Linked DNA regions of Sphaerotilus microaerophilus. The protein of the gene in region 1 binds, or shares a complex with, the protein of each later gene. Links are inferred from orthologs where the notes say so. Each region holds a gene or a part of one and is shown on either strand. Other genes may lie near its edges.

Region 1 (5,782 bases):
GCCCGGCGGGAGGAAGGTGCGGATCGCATCCATGCGTGCATGGGCGGCCGCCAGCCGCTGCTGCAGGCGCAGCAGGGGTTCACATCGTTCCAGGGCGCGCCGCAATGGCGTGGCATCCGGAACGGCCACAGGCTTACCCGTTTTCACGCGAGGAGTGTAGCGACGATGGACATCCTGATCACCCACGGCAACATGGCGCGCACGCGCTCGATGCATGTGCGGCCGATCCAGTTGTGGCTGACCGGCACGGTGGTGCTGGTGTTGCTGATGCTGCTGTCGGGCACGATCTATCACGTCATCTTCCTGAAGGCGGCGCGGGAGGGCTGGCCGGTGGTGAGTCACCTGGTGCGCCTGGTGGTGCGTGACGAGTTCGAGCAGCGCGACCGCTTCATGCGGGAGAACCTCGACGCGATGGCGCAGAAGGTCGGCGAGATGCAGGCCAAGGTCATCAAGCTCGAAGCGGTCGGGTCGCGCGTGTCCGGTTTGGCGGGCATCAAGGCCGAAGAACTGCGTGCGCTCGACGCCGCGGGCAGCCCCGCCTCCGCGCCGGCCAAGCCGGCCGCGGGTGCGGCCGGTGCGGGGGGGGGCGGGCGTGGCGGGCCCTTTGTGCCGGCGAGCACGCCGTCGATCGAGCAGCTCAACGAGGTGCTGGCTCAGTTGGACGTGCAGACCGACCACGGCTCGGATGTGTTCACCCTGGTCGAGTCGCGCCTGCTGGAGAAGCGCCTGGAGATGATGATGGTGCCCAGCATCGCGCCGGTGGCGGGGGGCGTGGGGTCCGGCTTCGGATTCCGTGTCGATCCGTTCAACGGCCGCGCCGCCTTGCACACCGGGCTGGACTATCCCGCGCCGGTGGGCACGCCGATCCGGGCCGCTGCGGCCGGGGTGGTGCGGTCGGCCGAGCCGGACGGTGCCTACGGCCTGTCGCTGGAGCTGGATCACGGCAACGGCCTGGTGACCCGCTACGCGCACAACTCGCGGATCCTGGTGAAGCCGGGCGAGCTGGTGCGCCGCGGCCAGGACATCGCGATGGTGGGCAACACCGGGCGGTCCACCGGCCCGCACCTGCACTTCGAGGTGCTGCTCGGCGGGGTGCCCCAGAACCCGGCGCGCTTCCTCGCCCGGGGCGAGGGCCTTGACGCGGCCGAGAAGACCGCGGCAGCCACCCAGTCGCGTGGCAAGGCACGCAGGGGCCGGTGATAAACTCATCGGCTTTGTGACGGGGCCTGTCCGCCAGGTCCGCATGTGTCCCGTCGGCAGCCAAGAGGCTGCCGATGTCGTTTCCGGTCTCCCCTTTTTCTCCCTCCTGCAGTCCGGGTCGCATCACTGCAGGTGCACCGCACCCCCTCCATGTTGCCCAAGCTCCTGACGTCGATTTTCGGCAGCCGCAATGACCGCCTGCTCAAGCAGTACCGCCGGGTGGTCGACCGCATCAACGGGCTCGAAGTCCAGTTCGAGAAGCTGAGCGACGAGGAGCTGCGCGGCCGGACCGCCGAGTTCCGCCAGCGCGTGGCCAGCGGCACCTCGCTGGACGACCTGCTGCCCGAGGCCTTCGCGGTGGTCCGCGAAGCCAGCAAGCGGGTGCTGAAGATGCGGCACTTCGACGTGCAGCTCATCGGTGGCCTGGTGCTGCACAACGGCAAGATCGCCGAGATGCGCACCGGCGAGGGCAAGACGCTGATGGCCACGTTGCCGGTCTACCTCAACGCGCTGGCCGGTACGGGCGTGCATGTGGTGACGGTCAACGACTACCTCGCGCGCCGCGACGCCGAGTGGATGGGCCGGCTGTACAACTTCCTCGGCCTGAGCGTGGGCATCAACCTGCCCAACATGTCGCGCGAGGAGAAGCAGGCCGCCTACGCCAGCGACATCACCTACGGCACCAATAACGAGTACGGCTTCGACTACCTGCGTGACAACATGGTCTACGAGGTGGCCGACCGGGTGCAGCGCCCGCTCAACTACGCCATCGTCGACGAGGTGGACTCGATCCTGATCGACGAGGCACGCACGCCGCTGATCATCTCTGGCCAGGCCGAGGACCACACCGACCTGTACCTGCGCATCAATGCGGTGGTGCCCAGGCTGAAGAAGCAGGTTGGCGAGGCCGACCCGCGCACCGGCGAGGGTGTGATCGAGCCGGGCGATTTCACCGCCGACGAGAAGACCCACCAGGTCGTGCTCACCGAGGACGGCCACGAGAACGCCGAGCGGGCGCTGGCCGAGGCCGGCCTGCTGCCGCCGGGGGCGTCGCTGTACGACGCGTCCTACATCACGCTGGTGCACCACCTCTACGCCTCGCTGCGTGCGCACCACCTGTTCCACCGCGACCAGCACTACGTGGTGCAGAACGGCGAGGTGACGATCGTCGACGAGTTCACCGGCCGCCTGATGAGCGGACGACGCTGGAGCGACGGCCTGCACCAGGCGGTCGAGGCCAAGGAAGGCGTGCAGATCCAGCCCGAGAACCAGACGCTCGCCTCGATCACCTTCCAGAACTACTTCCGCATGTACGCCAAGCTCGGCGGCATGACCGGTACGGCCGACACCGAGGCCTACGAGTTCCAGGAGATCTACGGCCTGGAAACGGTGGTGATCCCGCCGAACCGGCCGACCGTGCGCCGCGACGAGCTGGACCTGGTCTACAAGACCGACCGCGAGAAGTACGACGCCGTCACCGCCGACATCCGCGAGTGCTACGAGCGCGGCCAGCCGGTGCTGGTGGGCACCACCTCGATCGAGAACTCCGAGCGTGTCTCCGAGCTACTGAACAAGGCGGGCCTGCCGCACCAGGTGCTCAACGCCAAGCAGCACGCCCGCGAGGCGGAGATCATCGCCCAGGCCGGCCGGCCGAAGATGGTCACCATTGCCACCAACATGGCGGGCCGCGGCACCGACATCGTGCTGGGCGGAAACGTCGAGAAGCAGGTGCAGTTCGTCGAGGCCGACGAGGCCCTCTCGGCCGAGGAGAAGGCCGCGCGCATCGCCCAGCTCAAGGGCGAGTGGCAGGGCCTGCACGAGCAGGTGGTGGCGCTGGGCGGCCTGCGCATCATTGCCACCGAGCGTCACGAGAGCCGGCGCATCGACAACCAGCTGCGCGGCCGCGCCGGCCGCCAGGGCGACCCGGGCAGCTCGCGCTTCTACCTGTCGCTCGAAGACTCGCTGATGCGCATCTTTGCCGGCGACCGCGTCAAGGCGATCATGGAGCGCCTGAAGATGCCCGACGGCGAGGCCATCGAGGCGGGCATCGTGACGCGCAGCATCGAGAGCGCGCAGCGCAAGGTCGAGGCGCGCAACTTCGACATGCGCAAGCAGCTGCTCGAATACGACGACGTCGCCAACGACCAGCGCAAGGTGATCTACGCCCAGCGCAACGAGCTGCTGGAGCAGACCGACATCGACGCCCAGATCGCCCATCTGCGCCGCGGCGCGATGACCGACGTGGTGCGCACCTACGTGCCCGCCGAAAGCGTCGAGGAGCAGTGGGACCTGCCTGCGCTGGAGAAGACCCTGCGCGAGGAGTGGCAGGTCGAGGCCGGCGTGAAGGCGATGGTCGAGAAGAGCGACGCCGTCACCGACGAGGACGTGGTCGAGATGGTCGCCAAGGCCGCCGACGAGGTCTTTGCCGCCAAGCTGGAGCTGGTCGGGCAGGAGCAGTTCGCCAGCTTCGAGCGCATGGTGCTGCTGCAGTCGCTGGACACGCACTGGCGTGAACACCTGGCGGCGCTGGACTACCTGCGCCAGGGCATCCACCTGCGCGGCTACGCCCAGAAGAACCCGAAGCAGGAGTACAAGCGCGAGGCCTTCGAGCTGTTCAGCCAGCTGCTCGGCTCGGTCAAGCTGGAGGTCACCCGCCTGCTGATGACGGTGCGCATCCAGAGCCAGGAAGAGGTCGCCCAGGCGGCCGAGGCCATCGAGGAGCGCGCCGAGCATTTCTCCAACGTCACCTACACCCACCCGAACGAGGATGGCAGCGTGGCGCAGGAGACCGACCCGGCCACGCTGGCCGACGCCCTGCCGCGCGTGGGGCGCAACGACCCCTGCCCCTGCGGCAGTGGCAAGAAGTTCAAGCAGTGCCACGGCAAACTGGCGTGACCCACCCCCGTTGCGGCTGACGCCAAGAAGGAACCGACATGCCCGTGAACCTTGTTGCCCCGAATCCTGAGGATCTGCACCCGGTCGCCGGGGTCGAGATCGGCACCGCGATGGCCGGTGTGCGCAAGGCCAACCGCCGCGATGTGACGGTGTTCCGCCTCGCGCCGGGCAGCACGGTGGCCGGCGTCTTCACGCTCAACCGCTTCTGCGCTGCGCCGGTGCAGATCTGCCGCGAGCACCTCGCCGCCGGGCGGGGCAGCCGCGCGATCGTGGTGAACACCGGCAACGCCAACGCCGGAACCGGGGCCGACGGTCTGGCGCGGGCCAACGCCGTCTGCGACGCGCTGGCCGCGCAGCTGGGCCTGGCGCGCCAGGACGTGCTGCCGTTCTCCACCGGCGTGATCATGGAGACGCTGCCGATCGACCGGATCATCGCCGGCCTGCCGGCGGCGATCACCGACCTGAAGCCGGCGAACTGGGCCCAGGCCGCCGAGGGCATCATGACCACCGACACGCTGCCCAAGGCGGCGTCGCGCCAGGTCACGATCGGTGGCCGGACCGTGACCGTGACCGGCATCGCCAAGGGCGCCGGCATGATCCGCCCGAACATGGCCACGATGCTGGGCTTCGTGGCCACCGACGCGGTGATCGAGCCGGCGCTGGTACAGGCCCTGGTGCGCGAGGCGGCCGACCACAGCTTCAACCGCATCACCATCGACGGCGACACCTCGACCAACGACAGCTTCGTGCTGATTGCCAGCCAGCAGGCCGGCAACCCGACGATCACCGCGCTGGACTCGGCCGACGGCGAATTGCTGCGCGAGGCGGTGATCGCGGTGTCGCAGCAGCTCGCCCAGGCGATCGTGCGCGACGGCGAAGGCGCCACCAAGTTCATCGCCATCCGCGTCGACGGGGGGCGCTCCAAGGAAGAGTGCCGGCAAGTGGCCTATGCGATCGCGCATTCGCCGCTGGTCAAGACGGCCTTCTTCGCCAGCGACCCCAACCTCGGCCGCATCCTGGCCGCGGTGGGCTACGCCGGCATCGACGACCTCGACCAGGGCCTGATCGACCTCTACCTGGACGATGTGCACGTCGCCCGCGCCGGCGGCCGCCACCCGGACTACCGGGAAGAGGACGGCCAGCGCGTGATGAAGCAGGCCGAGATCACCGTGCGGGTGGACCTGCACCGCGGCAACCGCCACGCCACGGTCTGGACCTGCGACCTGTCGCACGACTACGTGACGATCAACGCGGACTACCGCTCCTGACGACTGGTGTTTGCGCGGGCGGTCAGCCCAGCGGTAGAAAGCGCGGCGCGAACGCGGCGCTGATCCGGCCGGCCGCATCCACCGTGAAGGTGCCGCGTGCCCGGTTGTGCGGGTGTTGCGCTGCCTCTGCGATGCCGAGCACCGGGGCGAAGCAGGCATCACTGCCCTCCAGCAGGGCCACCCAGTGGTCGCGCGGCTGCGAAGCGAACAGCGCGGTGAAGCGCGTCTTCAACGCGGGCCAGGTGGCGCGGTCGTACTGCGATGCTGTGTCCACGTCGTCGAAGCCCAGCCGGCGCAGCAGCTCCGCATAGAAGGGCGGCTCCAGCGCGCCGATCGTGAGGTGGCCGCCGTCGGCGCAGCGGTAGACGTCGTAGAAGGGCGAGTCGTGGAAGGGGCTGGGCGCGGGACCGTCGAGCTGG
Region 2 (4,094 bases), 180 kb from region 1 along the record:
CGCATTGCCCTGGCGGTCGGTGATCGTGATGATCGTGTTGTTGAACGAGGCGTGCACGTGGGCAATGCCGTCAGCAATGTTCTTGCGGACTTTCTTGCTGACGCGACGTGCGGCGTTGTTGACAGGTGCTTTTGCCATGACTCAGATCTTTCCAGCGCGCAGTGACACTGCGAATTACTTCTTCAGCGCCGCGGCACCCTTCTTCGGGCCCTTGCGCGTGCGGGAGTTTGTACGGGTGCGCTGACCACGGACCGGCAGACCACGGCGGTGACGGAACCCACGGTAGCAACCCAGGTCCATCAGTCGCTTGATGTTGATCGAGATCTCGCGACGCAGGTCGCCCTCGATGGTCATGCGACCGACTTCTTCCCGGATCTTCTCCAGATCGGTGTCCGACAGATCCTTGACCTTCTTGCTGAACGGAATCCCGCAGCTGTCACAGATCTTCTGTGCGGTGGTGCGGCCGATGCCGTAGATCGCCGTCAGCCCGATCTCTGCGTGCTTGTGCGGCGGGATGTTGATACCAGCAATACGTGCCATGTGAATCCTCTAAACGTTTCCTGCGCGGCGGGGGTGGCTCAACCCTGACGCTGCTTGTGGCGCGGGTCGGTGCAGATCACTCGCACCACGCCCTTGCGACGGATGATCTTGCAGTTGCGGCAGATCTTCTTGACGGATGCCGAGACTTTCATGGTCTTCTCCTAGGTCGGCTTGCGCTTGGCTTGCAAGCTGAATGGGTTGGGCTCAATGCGCCCGAAAAACGATTCGCGCCTTTGACAGATACCGAGGTCGATACGTTGTTGACGATCAACCCCCACCATCGCCGGCTGACTTGCTTACCTCATCAACCTGCCTTGAAGTTCGCCTTCTTCAACAGGTTGTCGTACTGCTGCGACATCACGTACGACTGCACTTGCGCCCAGAAGTCCATGGTCACGACCACGATGATCAACAGCGAGGTACCACCGAAGTAGAACGGCACGTTGTATTTCAGAACCAGGAACTCGGGCAGCAGACACACCGCAGTGATGTAGACCGCACCGCCCAGGGTCAACCTGGCCAGGATCTTGTCGATGTACCGAGCAGTCTGGTCACCTGGCCGAATACCCGGGATGAACGCACCACTCTTCTTGAGGTTGTCTGCAGTCTCACGGCTGTTGAACACCAGCGCCGTATAGAAGAAGCAGAAGAACACGATCATCGCCGCGTACAGCAACACATAGATCGGCTGCCCCGGTGACAACGCCGACGAGATGTCCTTCAGCCAGCGCATGCCCTCACCGGTCGCAAACCAACCGACGACCGTGGCCGGCAGCAGGATGATCGACGACGCGAAGATTGGCGGGATCACGCCCGACATGTTGATCTTCAGCGGCAGGTGCGACGACTGGCCACCATAGACCTTATTGCCGACCTGACGCTTGGCGTAGTTCACCAGGATCTTGCGCTGACCACGCTCGACGAACACCACTGCAAAGGTCACCAACCCGACGATCGCGACGATGAACAGCGCCGCGATGATGCTCATCGCCCCGGTGTTCACCAGATTCAGCAACCCACCGATCGCACTGGGCAGACCGGCCGCGATACCAGCGAAGATCAGGATCGAAATGCCGTTGCCCAGACCACGCTCGGTGATCTGCTCACCCAGCCACATCAGGAACATCGTGCCGGCGGTCAGGCTGACGATCGCGCTGATCCGGAACATCGGCCCCGGATCAATCACCAGCCCAGGCGAACCTTCCAGCGCCAGGGCAATGCCCATCGACTGGAAAATCGCCAGACCCAGCGTGCCGTAGCGGGTGTACTGCGTGATCTTGCGACGCCCGGACTCGCCTTCCTTCTTCAGTGCCTCCAGCGACGGCACCACGTAGCTCATGAGCTGCATGATGATCGACGCCGAGATGTACGGCATGATCCCGAGGGCAAAGACCGTGAAGCGCGATAGCGCACCACCCGAGAACATGTTGAACAGGTTCAGGATGCCGCCCTGCTGCCCCTTGAACAACTGCGCGAGCTGCTCAGGGTTGATCCCAGGCACGGGGATGTGTGCGCCGATGCGGTAGACCACGAGGGCCAGCAGCAGAAAAACAAGCCGGCGACGCAGGTCGCCAAACTTGCCGCTCTTGGCCAGCTGTGTTGCGTTGGTTGCCACGGAGAACCTGTTCTGGGCCGAATCGTTCGACGGTTTCGACGCCTCAGGCGTCGAGTGAACCGCCCGCAGCCTCAATGGCGGCCTTGGCGCCGGCGGTGGCGCCGATGCCCTTGAGTGCCACCTTCTTGGTCAGCTCGCCAGACTTGATGACCTTGACCACCTTGACCAGCTGACCCACCAGGCCAGCCTGCTTCAGCACAGCCAGGTCGACTTCGTCCACCCCCAGTTGCTGCAACTGGTTCAGGTTGACTTCGGCGTTGAACTTCAGCAGGGCCGACTTGAAGCCACGCTTCGGCAGGCGACGCTGCATCGGCATTTGGCCGCCTTCGAAGCCCACCTTGTGGTAGCCACCGGCGCGGGACTTTTGACCCTTGTGGCCGCGGCCAGCGGTCTTGCCCAGACCGGAGCCGATGCCACGACCGACACGACGCTTGGCGTGCTTGGCACCCGAGGCCGGCTGGATCGTATTGAGTTCCATGTCGTACTTTCTGTCCCGCCAGCGCTCAGAGCACCTGAACGAGGTAGGAAATCTTGTTGATCATGCCGCGCACCGCCGGGGTGTCGACCAGCACGGATTCGCTGTTCACGCGGCGCAGACCCAGGCCACGCACCGTGGCGCGGTGGTCGGAGCGAGTGCCGATGGGGCTGCGAACCAGCTTGACCTTGACCGTCTTTTGTTCAGACATCATGTGCTCCTGGACGATCAGTTGAAGATTTCTTCAACCGACTTGCCACGCTTGGCCGCCACTTGCGAGGCGGTCGTGATGCGCGAGAGCGCGTCGAACGTGGCACGGACCATGTTGTAGGGATTGGTCGAGCCGTGGCTCTTGGCAACGATGTCCGTGATGCCGAGCACCTCGAACACAGCGCGCATCGGACCACCGGCGATGATGCCGGTACCCGCGGGCGCCGGTGCCAGCAGCACCTTCGCAGCGCCGTGCTCGCCGGTCACGTTGTGGTGGACCGTGCCGTTGCGCAGCGGGATCTTGATCAGGTTGCGACGAGCCTGCTCCATCGCCTTCTGGACCGACACCGGCACTTCACGCGCCTTGCCCTTGCCCATGCCGACGCGGCCATCCCCGTCACCGACCACCGTCAGTGCCGCGAAGCCCATGATCCGACCGCCCTTGACCACCTTGGTCACGCGGTTCACCTGGATCATCTTCTCGCGCATGCCGTCGTCGCGACCCTCGTCCGCAACCTTCGGTTGAAACTTAGCCATTTCGTATTCCTTCGTGTGCGAGCCGGGGCGTCAGAACTGAAGGCCAGCTTCGCGCGCTGCCTCGGCCAGCGCCTTGACGCGACCGTGGTAGGCGAAACCGGAGCGATCGAACGCCACCTTCTCGATGCCGGCAGCCTTCGCCTTTTCGGCGATCCGCTTGCCAACCAGCGTGGCGGCAGCGGCGTTGCCGCCCTTGCCGGCAGCGCCAAGCTGCTCGCGCACTTCCTTCTCGACGGTCGATGCACTCGCGAGCACCTTGCCACCGTCTTCGGAAATCACCTGGGCGTAGATGTGCAGGTTCGTGCGGAACACGGCCAGCCGAACCGCCTGCTGCAACGCAATGCGGGCACGGGTCTGGCGAGACCGACGCAGCCGCTGTTCTTTCTTGGTCAACATGCTGCGGCTCCTTACTTCTTCTTGGTCTCTTTGATCGTGACCTTTTCATCCGAATAACGGATGCCCTTGCCCTTGTAGGGCTCGGGAGGACGGAAGGCGCGGACCTCGGCGGCCAGCTGGCCGACGACCTGACGGTCAGCACCCTTGATGAGGATTTCCGTCTGGGTCGGGCACTCGACCTTGATGCCTGCAGGCATTTCCTTCACCACGGGGTGAGAGAAACCGATCTGCAGGTTGAGCTTCTGCCCCTGGGCCTGGGCGCGGAAACCCACGCCGACCAGGTTCAGCTTGCGCTCGAAGCCCTTGCTCACACCAGTCACC

What was found. Proteins that work in one complex are often made in the same cells at the same time.
Region 2: the proteins of secA (region 1) and secY are in contact, whole or in part, in a crystal structure (PDB 3DIN), measured with the Thermotoga maritima proteins. The link is inferred for Sphaerotilus microaerophilus from one-to-one orthologs. Residues at the interface, in WP_004082002.1 of Thermotoga maritima: Glu261, Ala262, Arg263, Lys300, Ala301, Arg302, Thr303, Ile304, Ile305, Leu323, Tyr324, Asp325, Pro326, Val329, Ser330, Tyr333, Ile336, Lys340, Phe345, Val349, Glu363, Phe364, Tyr374, Ser375, Gly376, Gly377, Glu393, Ile395, Thr482, Ser483; in WP_004081795.1 of Thermotoga maritima: Glu108, Gly109, Glu110, Glu111, Ala236, Glu237, Arg238, Arg239, Ile240, Thr241, Ile242, Gln243, Tyr244, Ala245, Arg246, Arg247, Val248, Thr249, Gly250, Arg251, Arg252, Val253, Tyr254, Gly256, Ala257, Ser258, Thr259, Tyr260, Leu261, Pro262.

What each region holds. Positions count from the first base shown.
Region 1 is NZ_AP025730.1:5,766,399-5,772,180, reverse strand. The notes cover bases 1,050-4,295. They hold secA (preprotein translocase subunit SecA), read left to right. Parts: upstream 1,050-1,350; coding sequence 1,351-4,095; downstream 4,096-4,295. Other genes in these bases: argJ (bifunctional glutamate N-acetyltransferase/amino-acid acetyltransferase ArgJ), read left to right, coding at 4,134-4,295; NGK70_RS25020 (M23 family metallopeptidase), read left to right, coding at 1,050-1,200. Also shown: NGK70_RS25025 (DciA family protein), read right to left, coding at 1-147; more of NGK70_RS25020, read left to right, coding at 166-1,049; more of argJ, read left to right, coding at 4,296-5,363; NGK70_RS25005 (CaiB/BaiF CoA transferase family protein), read right to left, coding at 5,386-5,782. UniProt on the Escherichia coli protein: Required for protein export, interacts with the SecYEG preprotein conducting channel.
Region 2 is NZ_AP025730.1:5,952,019-5,956,112, forward strand. The notes cover bases 1-2,826. They hold secY (preprotein translocase subunit SecY), read right to left. Parts: upstream 2,156-2,826; coding sequence 845-2,155; downstream 1-844. Other genes in these bases: rpsK (30S ribosomal protein S11), read right to left, coding at 1-138; rpsM (30S ribosomal protein S13), read right to left, coding at 175-540; rpmJ (50S ribosomal protein L36), read right to left, coding at 579-692; rplO (50S ribosomal protein L15), read right to left, coding at 2,199-2,633; rpmD (50S ribosomal protein L30), read right to left, coding at 2,659-2,826. In the rest of the region: more of rpmD, read right to left, coding at 2,827-2,841; rpsE (30S ribosomal protein S5), read right to left, coding at 2,859-3,377; rplR (50S ribosomal protein L18), read right to left, coding at 3,408-3,773; rplF (50S ribosomal protein L6), read right to left, coding at 3,785-4,094. UniProt on the Escherichia coli protein: The central subunit of the protein translocation channel SecYEG. Consists of two halves formed by TMs 1-5 and 6-10.